DNA from 2 places in the Saccharothrix sp. NPDC042600 genome. Region 1 is predicted to be linked to the other one. Evidence: riboswitches for the same ligand, from Rfam matches in the RefSeq annotation. Region 1 holds a riboswitch; the other holds the start of a gene.
What was found. A riboswitch is a leader RNA that binds a small molecule or an ion and turns the genes downstream of it on or off. The one in region 1 is predicted to bind thiamine pyrophosphate.
Positions count from the first base shown of each region.

Region 2: linked by a shared signal. The riboswitch ahead of AB0A74_RS35640 (thiamine ABC transporter substrate-binding protein) and the one ahead of thiO (glycine oxidase ThiO) in region 1 are both predicted to bind thiamine pyrophosphate.

Region 1 is NZ_JBEZBW010000110.1:15,544-22,459, reverse strand. It holds gene AB0A74_RS36790 (S1 family peptidase) at 415-1,581, shown strand; gene AB0A74_RS36785 (class III extradiol ring-cleavage dioxygenase) at 1,715-2,470, opposite strand; gene thiE (thiamine phosphate synthase) at 2,476-3,129, opposite strand; TPP riboswitch at 3,174-3,285, shown strand; gene thiO (glycine oxidase ThiO) at 3,280-4,293, shown strand; gene thiS (sulfur carrier protein ThiS) at 4,290-4,490, shown strand; gene AB0A74_RS36765 (thiazole synthase) at 4,492-5,250, shown strand; gene AB0A74_RS36760 (MarR family transcriptional regulator) at 5,341-5,772, shown strand; gene AB0A74_RS36755 (SRPBCC domain-containing protein) at 5,791-6,222, opposite strand; gene AB0A74_RS36750 (helix-turn-helix domain-containing protein) at 6,221-6,826, shown strand; gene AB0A74_RS36745 (VanZ family protein) at 6,753-6,916, opposite strand, start outside.
Region 2 is NZ_JBEZBW010000102.1:4,274-11,189, forward strand. It holds gene ychF (redox-regulated ATPase YchF) at 1-938, shown strand, start outside; gene AB0A74_RS35630 (mannosyltransferase) at 1,322-2,518, shown strand; gene AB0A74_RS35635 (4a-hydroxytetrahydrobiopterin dehydratase) at 2,474-2,767, opposite strand; TPP riboswitch at 2,799-2,912, shown strand; gene AB0A74_RS35640 (thiamine ABC transporter substrate-binding protein) at 2,904-3,932, shown strand; gene AB0A74_RS35645 (iron ABC transporter permease) at 3,908-5,524, shown strand; gene AB0A74_RS35650 (ABC transporter ATP-binding protein) at 5,525-6,493, shown strand; gene AB0A74_RS35655 (GNAT family N-acetyltransferase) at 6,525-6,916, opposite strand, start outside.

The DNA.
Region 1 (6,916 bases):
AGCCCTTACTTCTGGCAAATCACCCCAAATCGGTGATCGTCTCATTACCTTGAGTGAGAGTTAACTGTCAAACGCTACACAGCGCAGTCAAACGGTCGTGAGCTGTGACACACTTCGCGCTCAGATGGACTGCGCCGTCATAGGTAACAGCCTGATAACGTCGCTCGAACGGGCGAGTACTGGTCGGTAGCGACCGGGAAGGGAGGCGCCGGATGTGGGAGCTGCGAGCGCCCGCCGCCCGGGCCGAGCGCGCCGTGAGGACGGTCGCGGCGCCCCTGCACGCGACGGAAGACAGAAAAGGGGTGGGGCGACCCCTGCCGCCGCCCCACCACCCGTCCCCCTAGAGCCCCCGAGAGCGGTCCCTGCAACCAGGCTCTCGGGTTCCCTGCACCCGAAGATGAGGGAGACGCCTAAATGAACCGCACGAGTGCGGCCCGCCTCGCCGCGGCTGCTTTGCTCGCCACCGGCGCGGCTACAGCTCTCAGCGTACCGGCGAACGCGGACCCTGCCGCCCCCTATGGCTCAACCGCGTCCGACACGGAGAGCTACCCGGCCGAGTTGCTCCAAGCGGTGCAACGCGACCTCGGCCTGAACGCGGAACAGGCCCGCGTCCGTCTGGCGAGTGACGCCAGGTCGGGTGAAGCCGAGGCGAAGGTCCGCGATGTGCTCGGCGACACGTTCGCCGGCGCGTGGATCGACTCCGCCACCGGCAAGCTCACCGTCGGTGTCACCGACGCCGCGAAGAGCGACGCCGTCCGCGCCCACGGCGCCGAGCCGCGGGTAATCCCGTTCTCCCAGCGCTCGCTGGTCGGGACGAAGACCGCCCTGGACACCCTGTCCGCGCCGCAGGCCATCACCGGCTGGCGGGTGGACGACAAGAGCAACTCCGTCGTCGTCGAGGTCAACCGCCACGTCCGCGACGCGGCGGCCGACAGCTTCCTCGCGACCGCGAAGGCCGTCAGCCCGGCGGTCCGCGTGGTCGAGGTCGAGCACTCGCCGACGACCCTGTACGACACCCGCGGCGGTGACGCGTACTACATGGGCAGCGGCGGCCGGTGCTCGGTCGGCTTCTCGGTGTCGGGCGGTTTCGTGACCGCCGGGCACTGCGGCCGGGTCGGCACCACCACCACCGGCTACAACCGCGTGTCCCAGGGCACGTTCCGCGGCTCGTCGTTCCCCGGCAACGACTACGCCTGGGTCGCGACGAACTCCAGCTGGACCTCGCGGCCGTGGGTGAACCGCTACAACGGCACCAACGTCACCGTCCGCGGCTCGTCGGAGGCGGCCGTCGGCGCGACCATCTGCCGCTCCGGCTCCACCACGGGCTGGCGCTGCGGCACCGTCCAGGCCAAGAACTCGACGGTGAACTACCCGCAGGGCACGGTCTACGGCCTGACCCGCACCAGCGCCTGCGCGGAGCCGGGCGACTCGGGCGGCTCGTGGGTCGCGGGCACCAGCTTCGGCCAGGCCCAGGGCGTGACCTCCGGCGGTTCCGGCAACTGCTCCTCGGGCGGCACGACCTACTTCCAACCGCTCAACGAGATCCTGAGCGTCTACGGCCTGCGCCTGACGATCGGGTGACGCACTTGGGGCGCGCGGTCACTTCCCCCTGCGGACCGCGCACCGCGTGAAAGCACCCCCGGGGCCTGTCCCTCCTCCCCCTCAGGCCCCGGGGGTGCCGCGTCGGATGGCTCGCGGCTCGCGGCTCAGCGGGTCATGAGAACTGCACGGACCGCTTCGACAGGCCGTACCAGAAGCCCTCGACCGTGGTGGCCGCCTCCTGGTCCGCGCTCGCCCCCAACGACACGAACAGCGGCGCGAAGTGCTCCGTCCTGGGGTGCGCGACGCCGGCCGCCGGGGCCTTGTGCCGGAAGTCCAGCAACGCGTCCACGTCGCCCTCGACCAGTGCCCGGCCCGCCCAGTCGTCGAACTCCGCCGACCACGACGGCGGCGCGTAGTCCGGCCCCTGCCGCATGTCGACGCAGCTCAGGTTGTGCGTCATGAACCCGCTGCCGACGATGAGCACGCCCTGGTCGCGCAGCGGGGCCAACCGCCGACCCACCTCGAACAGCCGGCGCGGGTCCAGGGTCGGCATGGACATCTGGAGCACCGGGACGTCCGCGTCGGGAAACATCTCCTTCAACGGCACGTAAGCGCCGTGGTCGAGCCCGCGCGCCTCGTCCCGGTGCACGGGCTCGTCGACCAGCTTGGCCACCGAAGCCGCCAGCTCGGGCGCGCCGGGGGCCTCGTAGGTGACCTCGTAGTACCGCTGCGGGAAGCCCCAGAAGTCGTAGGTCAGCGGCACGGTCGTGGTCGCGCCGAGCGTCAGCGGGTCCGCTTCCCAGTGCGCGGACACCACCAGGATCGACTCCGGGCGCGGGAGCGTCGCGGACCACGACCTCAGCTCGCCGGTCCACCGTTCGTCGTCGGCCAGCGGGGGAGCCCCGTGGCCCAGGTACAGCACAGGCATCACGCCTACGACTGTACGCCTTTTAGTTGAAGTTTCAACGATGCTGCGGCGGTTTTCGGGTCCTCCGCGTCCGTGATGGCGCGCACCACGACCACGCGCGACGCGCCGGCGGCGAGCACCTCGGGCAGCCGCTCGCGGTCGATGCCGCCGATGGCGAACCACGGCCGGTCCGTCGCCCCGGCGGTCGCGCGGACCAGGTCCAGGCCCGGCGCGGGGCGGCCCGGCTTGGTCGGCGTCGGCCAGCACGGGCCGGTGCAGAAGTAGTCCACGCCCGGCTCGATCGCCGCCGCCCGCGCCTGGTCCACGTCGTGCGTCGAGCGCCCGATCACCACGTCGTCGCCGAGGACGCGGCGGGCGGCCGGCACCGGCAGGTCGTCCTGGCCCAGGTGCAGCACGTCCGCGCCCACGGCGTGCGCGACGTCGGCCCGGTCGTTGACCGCGAGCAGCGCGCCGTGCCGGGCGCACGCCTCGGCCAGCACCTCCAGCGCCGCGATCTCCTGCTTGGCCTCCAGGCCCTTCTCGCGCAACTGCACGATGTCCACGCCGCCCGCCAGCACGGCGTCGGCGAAGTCCGCGAGGTCGGGCCGCGTGGGCGTGCAGAGGTAGAGCAGCGAGTCGGCGAGCCGCCGCCTGATTTGCGTTCCGTCGAGTCCTGGCACGCCCGGCACCGTAACCGCCGGCCGGAATCGTGCGCTACGGTGGACGTGGTCCGCACGGGAGCCTGGAGAACACCGGGCTGAGAGGGAGCGTGGTTCGCTCCGACCGTCGAACCTGATCCGGGTCATGCCGGCGCAGGGAGCGTGAGTGCCTTGGCAAGTGCGAGTGGGATCACCGTCGTGGGCGGCGGTGTCGTCGGGCTGTCCGCCGCGTGGTTCGCGGCGCGCGACGGGTTCGACGTGACCGTGGTCGACCACGCGTCGCCGCACGGCGGGTCGTGGGTGGCGGGCGGGATGCTCGCGCCGATCACCGAGGCGTGGCCCGGTGACGAGGACGTGCTGGCCCTGGGCGTGGAGTCGCTGGAGCTGTGGCCGGGGTTCGCGGCGGCGCTGGACGTGCCGCTGAGCCGGGTCGGGACGCTGGCCGTGGCGGTCGACGCCGCGGACGCCGAGGTGCTGGACCAGTTGTGCGCCTACCTGGGCCGGATGGGCCGCGCGGCCGACCGGGTGACCAGGCGCGAGCTGCGCGCGCTGGAACCCGGCCTCGGTCCGACCGTCCGCAGTGGACTGTCCGTGCCCGGCGACCTGTCGGTGGACAACCGGCTCCTGCTCGACGCCCTGCGGCGGGCGTGCGCCGAGAACGGCGTGCGGTTCACCGGGAAGTCCACAGTGGACTCGGCGGTCACCGTCATCGCCGCCGGGGCGTGGAGCCGGGACCTGCACCCGGCCCTGAAGGACGTGATCCGGCCGGTCAAGGGCGAGATCCTGCGGCTGCGGACCAGGCCCGGCGCGCTGCCGCCGCCCACGCACACCCTCCGCGCCCACGTCTCCGGCCGCCCGGTCTACCTGGTGCCGCGCGCGGACGGGCTGGTGCTCGGCGCGACCCAGTACGAGGCCGGGTTCGACGCGGACGTCACCGTCGGCGGCGTGCGGGACCTGGTGCGCGACGCCGAGGTGGTGTGGCCGGGGATCGCCGAGTACGCGCTGGCCGAGTGCGCCGCCGGGTTCCGGGCGGGCAGCCCGGACAACGCGCCGGTCGTCCGGTGGCTCGAACCCGGCGTGCTGGCCGCCACCGGCCACCACCGCAACGGTCTGCTGCTCGCGCCCGTGACGGCGCGACGGGTGCTCGACCTGCTCCGGGAAGCTCGCGAAGGAGGACACGGGTGAAGGCTCGGGTGAATGGTCAGGAGCGGGAACTGGCCGACGGGGCGACCGTCGCGGCCGTCCTGGACCTGTTGGGCGCGCCGGCCTCCGGGGTCGCCGTGGCGCTGGACGGCGAGGTCGTGCCGCGCGCCGCCTGGGCGTCCACCCCGGTGCCCGAGGGCGCGGCCGTCGAGGTGCTCACCGCTGTGCAGGGAGGCTGACGTGGACGATCCGCTGGTCATCGCGGGCCGGGAGTTCGGGTCCCGGCTGGTCATGGGCACCGGCGGCGCGGCGAACCTGGCCGTGCTGGAGAAGGCGCTGGTGGCGTCGGGCACCGAGTTGACGACGGTGGCCATGCGCCGCCTGGACTCCGCCGGCGGCGGCGTGCTGGACCTGTTGCGCCGCCTCGGGATCGACGTGCTGCCCAACACCGCGGGCTGCCGGGGCGCGGCGGAGGCCGTGTTGACCGCCCGGCTGGCGCGCGAGGCGTTGGAGACGAACTGGGTCAAGCTGGAGGTCGTCGCCGACGAGCAGACCCTCCTGCCGGACCCGATCGAGCTGGTGGAGGCCGCCGAGCGGCTGGTGGACGACGGGTTCGTGGTCCTGCCCTACACCAACGACGACCCGGTGCTGGCCCGCCGCCTGGAGGACGTGGGTTGCGCGGCCGTCATGCCGCTGGGCTCGCCGATCGGCACCGGGCTGGGCATCCGCAACCCGCACAACATCGAGTTGGTCGTGGCCCGCGCGGGCGTGCCGGTGATCCTCGACGCGGGCATCGGCACCGCCTCGGACGCCGCGCTGGCCATGGAACTGGGCTGTTCGGCTGTGCTCTTGGCCACTGCGGTGACCCGGGCCCAGGACCCGGCCCGGATGGCGGCGGCCATGCGCGCCGGCGTGGAAGCGGGCAGGCTGGCCCGGCTGGCGGGCCGCATCCCGCAGCGGTTCTGGGCCCACGCGTCCAGTCCTGCGCCGGACGTCTGATGCGTTGATCACCCGACGGGCGGTGGCGGTCGGCGGTGCACCCGGCATGATGGATGCTTCATTCCACCCTTCGTGTCCGTTGGAGGTGCGATGGCCGCCGAGCAGGTCGAGGACGCCACCGCCCGGCTGTACCTCGCGATCGGCAGGCTGTCGCGGCTGCTGCGCCGCACCGGGTCCCCGGGACTCGGCCCCGGCGCGGTGTCCGCGCTCGCCACGTTGGCCCGCTGCGGCCCCATGCGCCTGGGTGACCTGGCCGCGAAGGAGGGCGTGGCGCCGCCCACCCTGTCCCGCATCGTGGCGGCGCTGGTGGAGGCCGGTTACGTCAAGCGCGACCCGGACCCGCAGGACGGCCGGGCGTGGCTGGCCACCCCGACGCCGGAGGGCGTGACCATGGTGTCCGGGGTGCGGTCGGCGCGCGTGCGGGAGCTGCAGCGCCGGATCGAGGAGCTGTCCCCCGAGCACCGGACCGCCCTGCTGGACGCCCTGCCGGCGCTGGAGGAACTGGTCGGCGAGGTCGGCTGACCCCGCCGACCCGCCCCGTCACGGGCGTTCGACCTCGGCCTTCAGGGCCTGGTTGAAGGCCTCGAACTCGGCCGTGAGCAGGTCCTTGCTCTGCGCGTAGACCGACTCCGCCAGCGGACCCGTCCACACCTCGCGGTTCACCATGCGCGTCCCCGTGCCCTCGGGGGTCAGCTCCCACCGGTGGCGGCCGAAGAACAGCTCCGGGTCGCCGCCCTCCGAGGCGAGCAGGGACGGCGGCCGCACGGCCGTGATGCGGCCCTCGAACTCGCGCTCGGCCGGTGAGCCCCACGCCGCGCGCGTGCGGACCTCCGCACCTTCCTCCGCCGTGCCCGACACGTACTCGATCAGGCTGTTCCACTCGCGGTACCGGCCGAAGTCGGTCAGCACCGCCCACACCGCGGCGGGCGGGGCGTCGATGAGGATCTCGGTCCTCAGCTCATTTTCCTGCATGGCCGTGCAGGTTAATGGTCGCCGCCCGCCGCCGCACCCCGATAAACTCCCGTCCATCGCAGGGGTCAAGGGGCAGGTGCAGAAGCGCGGCGTCGAGCGGCGACGCGCGATGGTGGACGCCGCCATCGACCTGTTCGGGCAGCAGGGCTACGCCGGGACGGGGGTGGCCGCGATCGCCGCCCGCGCCGGGGTGACGCCCTCGGCGGTCATCCACCACTTCGGGTCCAAGGAGAACCTGCTCCGAGCCGTTCTGGACGAGTTCGACGCGCGGGCGGCGGCCCGGGTCTCCGGCCACCTCGACGGCGGGCGGGACGGGCTGGTCGCGGCGTTGCTGGCCGACGCCGAGCACACGGCGGAGCACGCCGGCCTGGCCACGCTGCACGTCGTGCTGCAGGCCGAGCACCTGGCGGCCCTGGGTTCCGAGGTGCGCGAACGGTTCCTCGCGCGCAGCCGGGCGCTGCGGTCGGCGTGCGCGGCGCTGTTGGGCGAGGAGGCCGCGACCGAGCTGGCGGCGTTCCTCGAAGGCGCGGTCACCTTGTGGTTGCTGGATCCCGAGCGGGTCGATCTCCGCGCTCTGTACGAGCGCTACCTGTCACGGCTGTGACGAGCAGGGTGATCAGCCAGGCGACCAGCACGGCGAACGTCGCGCCGACGGTGTTGTTGGCGAAGTCCTGCGCCTCGCACACCCCCAGGC
Region 2 (6,916 bases), on a different contig from region 1:
ACGCCCGCCTCGGCAAGCTGGCGGAGATCTTCGGCTCGGAGCGCGAGGTGCCCGCCGTGGTGTCGTTCGTCGACATCGCGGGCATCGTCAAGGGCGCGTCCGAAGGCGCCGGCCTGGGCAACAAGTTCCTCGCGAACATCCGCGAGGCGAACGCGATCTGCCAGGTCATCCGGGTGTTCGCCGACGACGACGTGGTGCACGTCGACGGCCGCGTGGACCCGGCGGCCGACATCGAGACGATCAACACCGAGCTGATCCTCGCGGACCTCCAGACGCTGGAGAAGGCCGTGCCGAGGCTGGAGAAGGAGGCGCGGACGGTCAAGGACCGCCGGCCCGCCCTCGACGCGGCGCTCAAGGCGCGCGCGGTCCTCGACTCCGGCCGGACGCTGTTCGCGGCGCAGGCGGAGGTCGACGGCGAGCTGCTGCGCGAGCTGAGCCTGCTGACGACCAAGCCGTTCCTGTACGTGTTCAACGCGGACGAGGGCGTGCTGACCGACGAGGCGAAGCTGAAGGAGCTGCGCGAGCTGGTCGCGCCCGCCGACGCGGTGTTCCTGGACGCGAAGGTCGAGGCCGAGCTGCTGGAGCTGGACGAGGAGTCCGCGCGCGAGCTGCTGGAGTCCATCGGCCAGCACGAGCCGGGCCTGCACGCCCTGGCCCGCGCCGGCTTCCACACCCTGGGCCTGCAGACCTACCTGACGGCCGGCCCGAAGGAATCCCGGGCGTGGACCATCCCGAAGGGCGCGACCGCGCCCCAGGCGGCGGGTGTCATCCACACGGACTTCGAACGCGGCTTCATCAAGGCCGAGGTCGTCTCGTTCACCGACCTGGTGGAAGCCGGCTCGATGGCCGCCGCGAAGGCCGCCGGCAAGGTCCGCATGGAGGGCAAGGACTACGTGATGGCCGACGGCGACGTGGTGGAGTTCCGCTTCAACGTGTGACCGGCTGGTCCGCCGGTGCCGAGGCCCGCTCGTGCCGAGGCCCGCTCGTGCCGAGGCCCGCTCGTGCCGAGGGGCGCTCGTGCCGAGGGGCGCTCGTGCCCTCGAACGGATCAGGGCCCGACCCCGGACGGGGCGGGCCCTGATCGGGCGTTCGGGTAGTGTCCGAACCCGACTCCGGTCACCGCACTTGGTTGCGGCTGTGGCGGGCGAGTGCGAACACGCCACCTGCTGTGGCCAGCATGCCCAGCGCGGCGACGGTGAACACGACGATGTCGGCGGTCATACGAATCCCCTTGCGTAGATCTCCCACTCGTCCAGACGTCCGGGTACCCGGTTTCGTTGGCCGGCAGTCGTGCAATTCACACGATCGTGGTGGAGGTGGCGTGATCAAGGTCGAGGCGCGCGTGCTGAGGGTCGCGCCGTGGCTGCTGGGGCTGTCCCTGGTCGGCCACCTCGCGATGGTCGCGCTGCAGGCGAAGATGACCATGGTGGACCTGATGGTCTACCGCAACGCCTCGCCCGAGCTGTTCACCGGCGAGCTGTACCAGTGGCGGCTCAAGGAGTTCTCCGAGCAGTTCGCGCTGCCGTTCACCTACCCGCCGTTCTCGGCGTTCGTGTTCGTGCCGCTGTCGTGGGTGCCGTGGGGCGTGGCGCGCTGGTTCTGGCAGCTGCTCAGCCTGGCGTGCCTGTACTTCCTGACCCGCAAGGCGCTCACCCTGGTCGGCAGCGCCGACCCCCGCCGCGCGATGCTGTGGACCGCGTTGTTCGTGTGGGTCGAACCGGTCCGCACCACCCTCAACTACGGGCAGATCAACCTGGTGCTGGCGGCGCTGCTGATCGGCACGCTGGTCAGCGCGCGGCCCTGGCTCGCGGGACTGGGCGTCGGCGTCGCGGCCGGCGTCAAGCTCACCCCGGCGATCTCCGGGCTCTACTTCCTGGTCACCCGCAAGTACAAGGCCGCGGTGTGGTCGTTCGTCGCGTTCGCCGGCACGGTCCTGCTCGGGTTCGCGATCTCCGCGGGCCAGTCGAACCAGTTCTGGTTCCACCTGCTCGGCGACGCCACGCGCGTCGGACCGGTCGGGTCGGCGATCAACCAGTCGCTGCGCGCGGCGCTGTCCCGGACGGTCGGCTACGACGTCGAGGCCGGGCCGATCTACCTGGTCGGCGTCGCGGTCGCGGTCGCGTGCGCCGCGTGGGCGCTGTGGTGGGCGGTCAAGGCCACCGACACGCTGGCGATGGTCGTCGCCGTCCAGTTCCTGGGCCTGCTGGTGTCGCCGATCTCGTGGAGCCACCACTGGGTCTGGGCGGTGCCCGCGCTGATGTGGCTGATCTACGGCGTGCGGCACCGGCTCGCGGCCGTGACGGCGTGGGCGTGGGTGCTCGCGATCGGCAGCTACCTGATCTCGTTCCTGCTCCACGCCCAGCCGTCGATCTGGATCATCTCCCGCCCCTGGTACCTGTCCCTGCTCGGCTGGGTCTACCCGGCGGTGGGCCTGCTCACCCTGGTCGCGATCGGCGTGGTGCTGCGCGAGAGGTCACGCGAGCGCGTCGAGGACGCCGTCGATCTCCTCCGCCAGTGACACGTCCAGCGCGGTGATCCCGCCGCTGGAGTGGGTGCTGCACCGGAAGGTCAGCGTGCGCCAGCGGATGTCGATGTCCGGGTGGTGGTTGTCGTTCTCGGCGATCTCCGCGACCCGGTTCACCACCTGGATCGCCTGCGCGAAGCTGGGCAGCTCCGCCGTGCGGACGAGCGCGCCGTCGCGGGCGCTCCAGTCGGGCAGCGTCGACAGCGCGGCGGTCACCTGGTCGTCGGTCAGCAGCTCGGCCATGCCCCGATGGTCCCACCGCGTGGCGTAAACTGCGCGTTCGCCACGGGAGTCCGGTGATGCGCCGGGCTGAGAGGAGGGCTCGCAAGCCCTCGACCGTCCACCTGATCCGGATCATGCCGGCGTAGGGAGAGAAACGATGTTCCGACGAGTGCTGACCGTCGCCGTCGCGGCGGCCTCGCTGGCCGCGTGCTCCGCGACCACGGGCCAAGCGCCGCAGGGCGAACGCGTCGTCACCCTCGTGACGCACGACTCGTTCGCGGTGAAGCCCGAGCTGCTCGACGCCTTCAAGGCCGAGACCGGGATCACCATCAAGACGCTGGCCAGTGGTGACGCCGGCGCCATGACGAACAAGCTGGTCCTGACCAAGGGCAACCCGATCGGGGACGTGGCGTTCGGCGTGGACTCCACCTTCGCCTCGCGCGCCCTGAAGGAGGGCGTGTTCGCCGAGTACGCCTCCGCCGAGGCCGGCAAGGGCGCGCAGCGCTACCAGCTCGACCCGCCCAACCGCCTGCACGCGGTGGACGTCGGCGACGTGTGCGTGAACATCGACGTGGCCGCGGTGGGCGCGGACGCGCCGAAGACCTACGCCGACCTGGCGGACCCGAAGTTCAAGGACAAGCTGGTCGTGGAGGACCCGGCCACGTCCTCGCCGGGCCTCGCGTTCCTGCTCGGCACGGTCGCGGAGTTCGGCGAGTCCGGCTGGCCGGACTACTGGACCAGGCTCAAGGCGAACGGCGTCAAGGTCGTCTCCGGCTGGGAGGAGGCCTACACCCAGGACTTCTCCGGCTCCAGCGGCAAGGGCCCGCGCCCGATCGTCGTCTCCTACGCGTCCTCGCCGTCGGCGGAGATCGGCGACGACGGCACGCCGCGCACCAAGGCGCTGCTGGACACCTGCTACCGCCAGGTCGAGTACGCGGGCGTGCTGGAGGGCACGAAGAACGCCGAGGACGCGCGCAAGGTCGTGGACTTCCTGCTCGGGGAGAAGTTCCAGGCCGACGTGCCGGGCCAGATGTACGTGTACCCGTCGCGCGAGGGCGTGGCGCTGCCCGAGGCGTGGACCAAGGCCGCTCCGCTGCCGGAGAAGGCCCGCACCCTGCCCGCGAGCCAGGTCGACGCCAACCGCGAGCGGTGGGTGCAGCAATGGCGCGCACTCGTGCAGGGCTGACCGGGACGTTCGCACGCGCGGGGCTGGGCTGGTCGTTCGCCGCGCTCCTGCCCCTGGGGTTCCTGGGGGTGTTCTTCGCCTGGCCGGTGGTCGCGATCGTCGGCCTCGGGCTGGGCGAGGGCGGGGTGCTGCCCGTGATCGGCGCTCCCGAGACGTGGGAGCTGGTCGGGTTCACGCTCGGCCAAGCGCTCGCCGCGACGCTGTTGGCGCTGGTCACGGGCCTGCCGGTGGCGTTCCTGCTGGCCCGGTGCCGGGTGTGGGGCACCGGCGTGGTGCGGGCGGCGGTGATGGTGCCGTTCGTGCTGCCGACGGTCGTGGTGGGGCTCGCGTTCCGGGCGCTGTGGCCCGACGGCGGGGTGCTGCCGATCGTGCTGGCCAACGCGTTCTTCAACGTCGCCGTGGTCGCGCGGACCGTCGGCGGCGTGTGGGCGTCGCTGGACCGGCGGGCGGAGGACGCGGCGCGGTCGCTGGGGGCGTCGCGGCCGCGGGCGTTCACGTCGGTGGTGCTGCCCGCGCTGGCGCCGGCCCTGGGTTCGGCGGCGTCGGTGGTGTTCCTGTTCTGCGCCACCAGTTTCGGCGTGGTGCTGGTGCTGGGCGGCGCGCGGTACCGGACCGTGGAGACGGAGATCTACCTGCGGACGGTCGAGCTGTTCGACCTGTCCGGGGCGGCGGCGCTGTCGTTGGTGCAGTTCGTCGCGGTGGTGGCGGTGCTGGTGGTCGGCGGGGTGCTGCGGCGGCGTCGGGAACGGGCGCTGTCGTTGCGGGCCGAGGCGGTGCGGCGGCCGGTCGGCGGCGAGTGGGGCGTCGTGGCGGTCGCGTGGCTGGTCGTCGGGCTGTTGCTGACCCCGGTGGTGGGGTTGGTGGTGCGGTCGCTGTCCACTTCGGACGGTTGGAGCCTCGCCGGGTACCGGGCGCTGGCGGGGACCGGCGACCGCGGGACGCTGGCGGTGACCGGGGTCGACGCGGCGCTGAACTCGGTGCGGGTGGCGACCGACGCGACCCTGGTGGCGCTGGTCGTGGGCGTGGTGTCGGCGGTGGTGCTGGTGGGGTTGCGGCGGCACGGGGCGTGGTTGGCCGAGACCCTGGACACCGCGTTGATGTTGCCGCTGGGCGTGTCCGCGGTGACCGTCGGGTTCGGGTACCTGGTCACCATGGACGCCCTGCCGGGTGACTTCCGCACGTCGCCGCTGCTGGTGCCGCTGGCGCAGGCGCTGGTCGTGACGCCGTTGGTGGTGCGGATCGTGCTGCCGGTGCTGCGGGCGGTGGACGAGCGGCTGCGGCAGGCGGCGGCGACGCTGGGCGCCTCGCCGTGGCGGGTGTGGCGGGAGGTGGACCTGCCGCTGGCGTCGCGGTCGCTGGTCGCGGCGGCGGGGTTCGGGTTCGTGGTGGCGCTGGGGGAGTTCGGGGCGACCAGCTTCCTGGCCCGGCCGGACGCGCCGACGCTGCCCGTGGTGATCGCCCGGCTGATGGCGCGGCCGGGTGAGCTGAACAGCCAGATGGCGTACGCGGCGTGCGCGCTGCTGATGGTGGTGACCGCGGCGGCCGTGCTGCTGGTCGAGCGGCTGCGGGTGCCGGCCGGCGGGGAGTTCTAGATGTTGGCGTTGCAGGGGATCACCGTCCGGTACGGGCCGCTGGTCGCGGTGTCCGGTGTGGACCTGTCGGTCGGTGACGGCGAGGTCGTGGCGCTGCTCGGGCCGTCGGGGTGCGGCAAGTCGACGCTGCTGCGGACCGTGGCGGGGCTGGTGCCGGCCTCGTCCGGCGGCGTGACGTGGGACGGCGCGGACCTGGCGGGCGTGCCGGTGCACCGGCGCGGGTTCGGGCTGGTGTTCCAGGACGGGCAGCTGTTCCCGCACCGGGACGTCGCCGGGAACGTGGCGTTCGGGCTGCGGATGCAGCGGGTGGACCGGGAGGCGCGGCGCAAGCGCGTGGACGAGCTGCTGGAACTGGTCGGGCTGGCCGGCTACCAGCGGCGGCGGGTGACCGAGCTGTCCGGCGGCGAGCAGCAACGGGTCGCGCTGGCGCGGGCGCTGGCCCCCCGGCCCCGGCTGGTGCTGCTGGACGAGCCGCTGTCGGCGCTGGACCGGGCGTTGCGGGAGCAGTTGGCGGTGGACCTGGCGCGGCTGCTGCGGGAGGCCGGGGCGACGGCGCTGGTGGTCACGCACGACCACGACGAGGCGTTCACGTTGGCCGACCGGGTGGCGGTGATGCGGGCGGGCCGGATCGTGCAGGTCGGGCCGCCGGCGGAGGTGTGGCGGTCGCCGGCGGACGTCGAGACGGCCCGGTTCCTGGGGTGCGGGAAGGTGCTGGCGGCGGAGCGGGCCGCGCGGCTGGTGGGTGTGGCGGCGCGGGTGGGGTTGCGGGCGTCCGCGTTGCGGGTGGACCCGGACGGCGGGCTGGCGGGGGACGTGCTCGAACGCGTCCACCGGCGCGACCACGTGCGGCTGCTGGTGAGCGTGGAGGGGGACGAGTTCGAGGCGGTGGCCCCTGTCGCCGCCGCTCCCGAGGTGGGTGAGCGGGTGCGGTTGGCGGTGGACCCGGACGGGGTCGCCGTCATCGGCTAGCGGGCCGGACCCCCGGTCCAGTCTTCGCGGGTCAGGCGTACTCGACCTCGCCGTGCTCGGAGCCGGGGATGGGGTCGGGCCAGTCCTGGAAGAAGGTGCGGACGAAGCGCAGGCCGACCCGTTCCATGACGCGGCGGGAGCCGGTGTTGACGGTCATCGTCGTGGCGAAGACGCGGTGCACGCCCAGTTCGCGGAAACCCTTGTCCAGCAAAGCTTTCGAGACTTCGGTGGCGAACCCGCGGCCCCAGGCCGACGGGTGGAGCCGGTAGCCGAGCTCCCGGACGCCGGGCGCGGTCTCGCGGAACTCGAACAACCCGAGCAACCGACCACCCGCCTTCTCCTCACCCGCCCACCAGCCGTCGGCGGCGATGAGCCGGTCGAGCAGCTCCGCCGCCGCGGCCCGGTCGAGCGGCCGACCGCCGT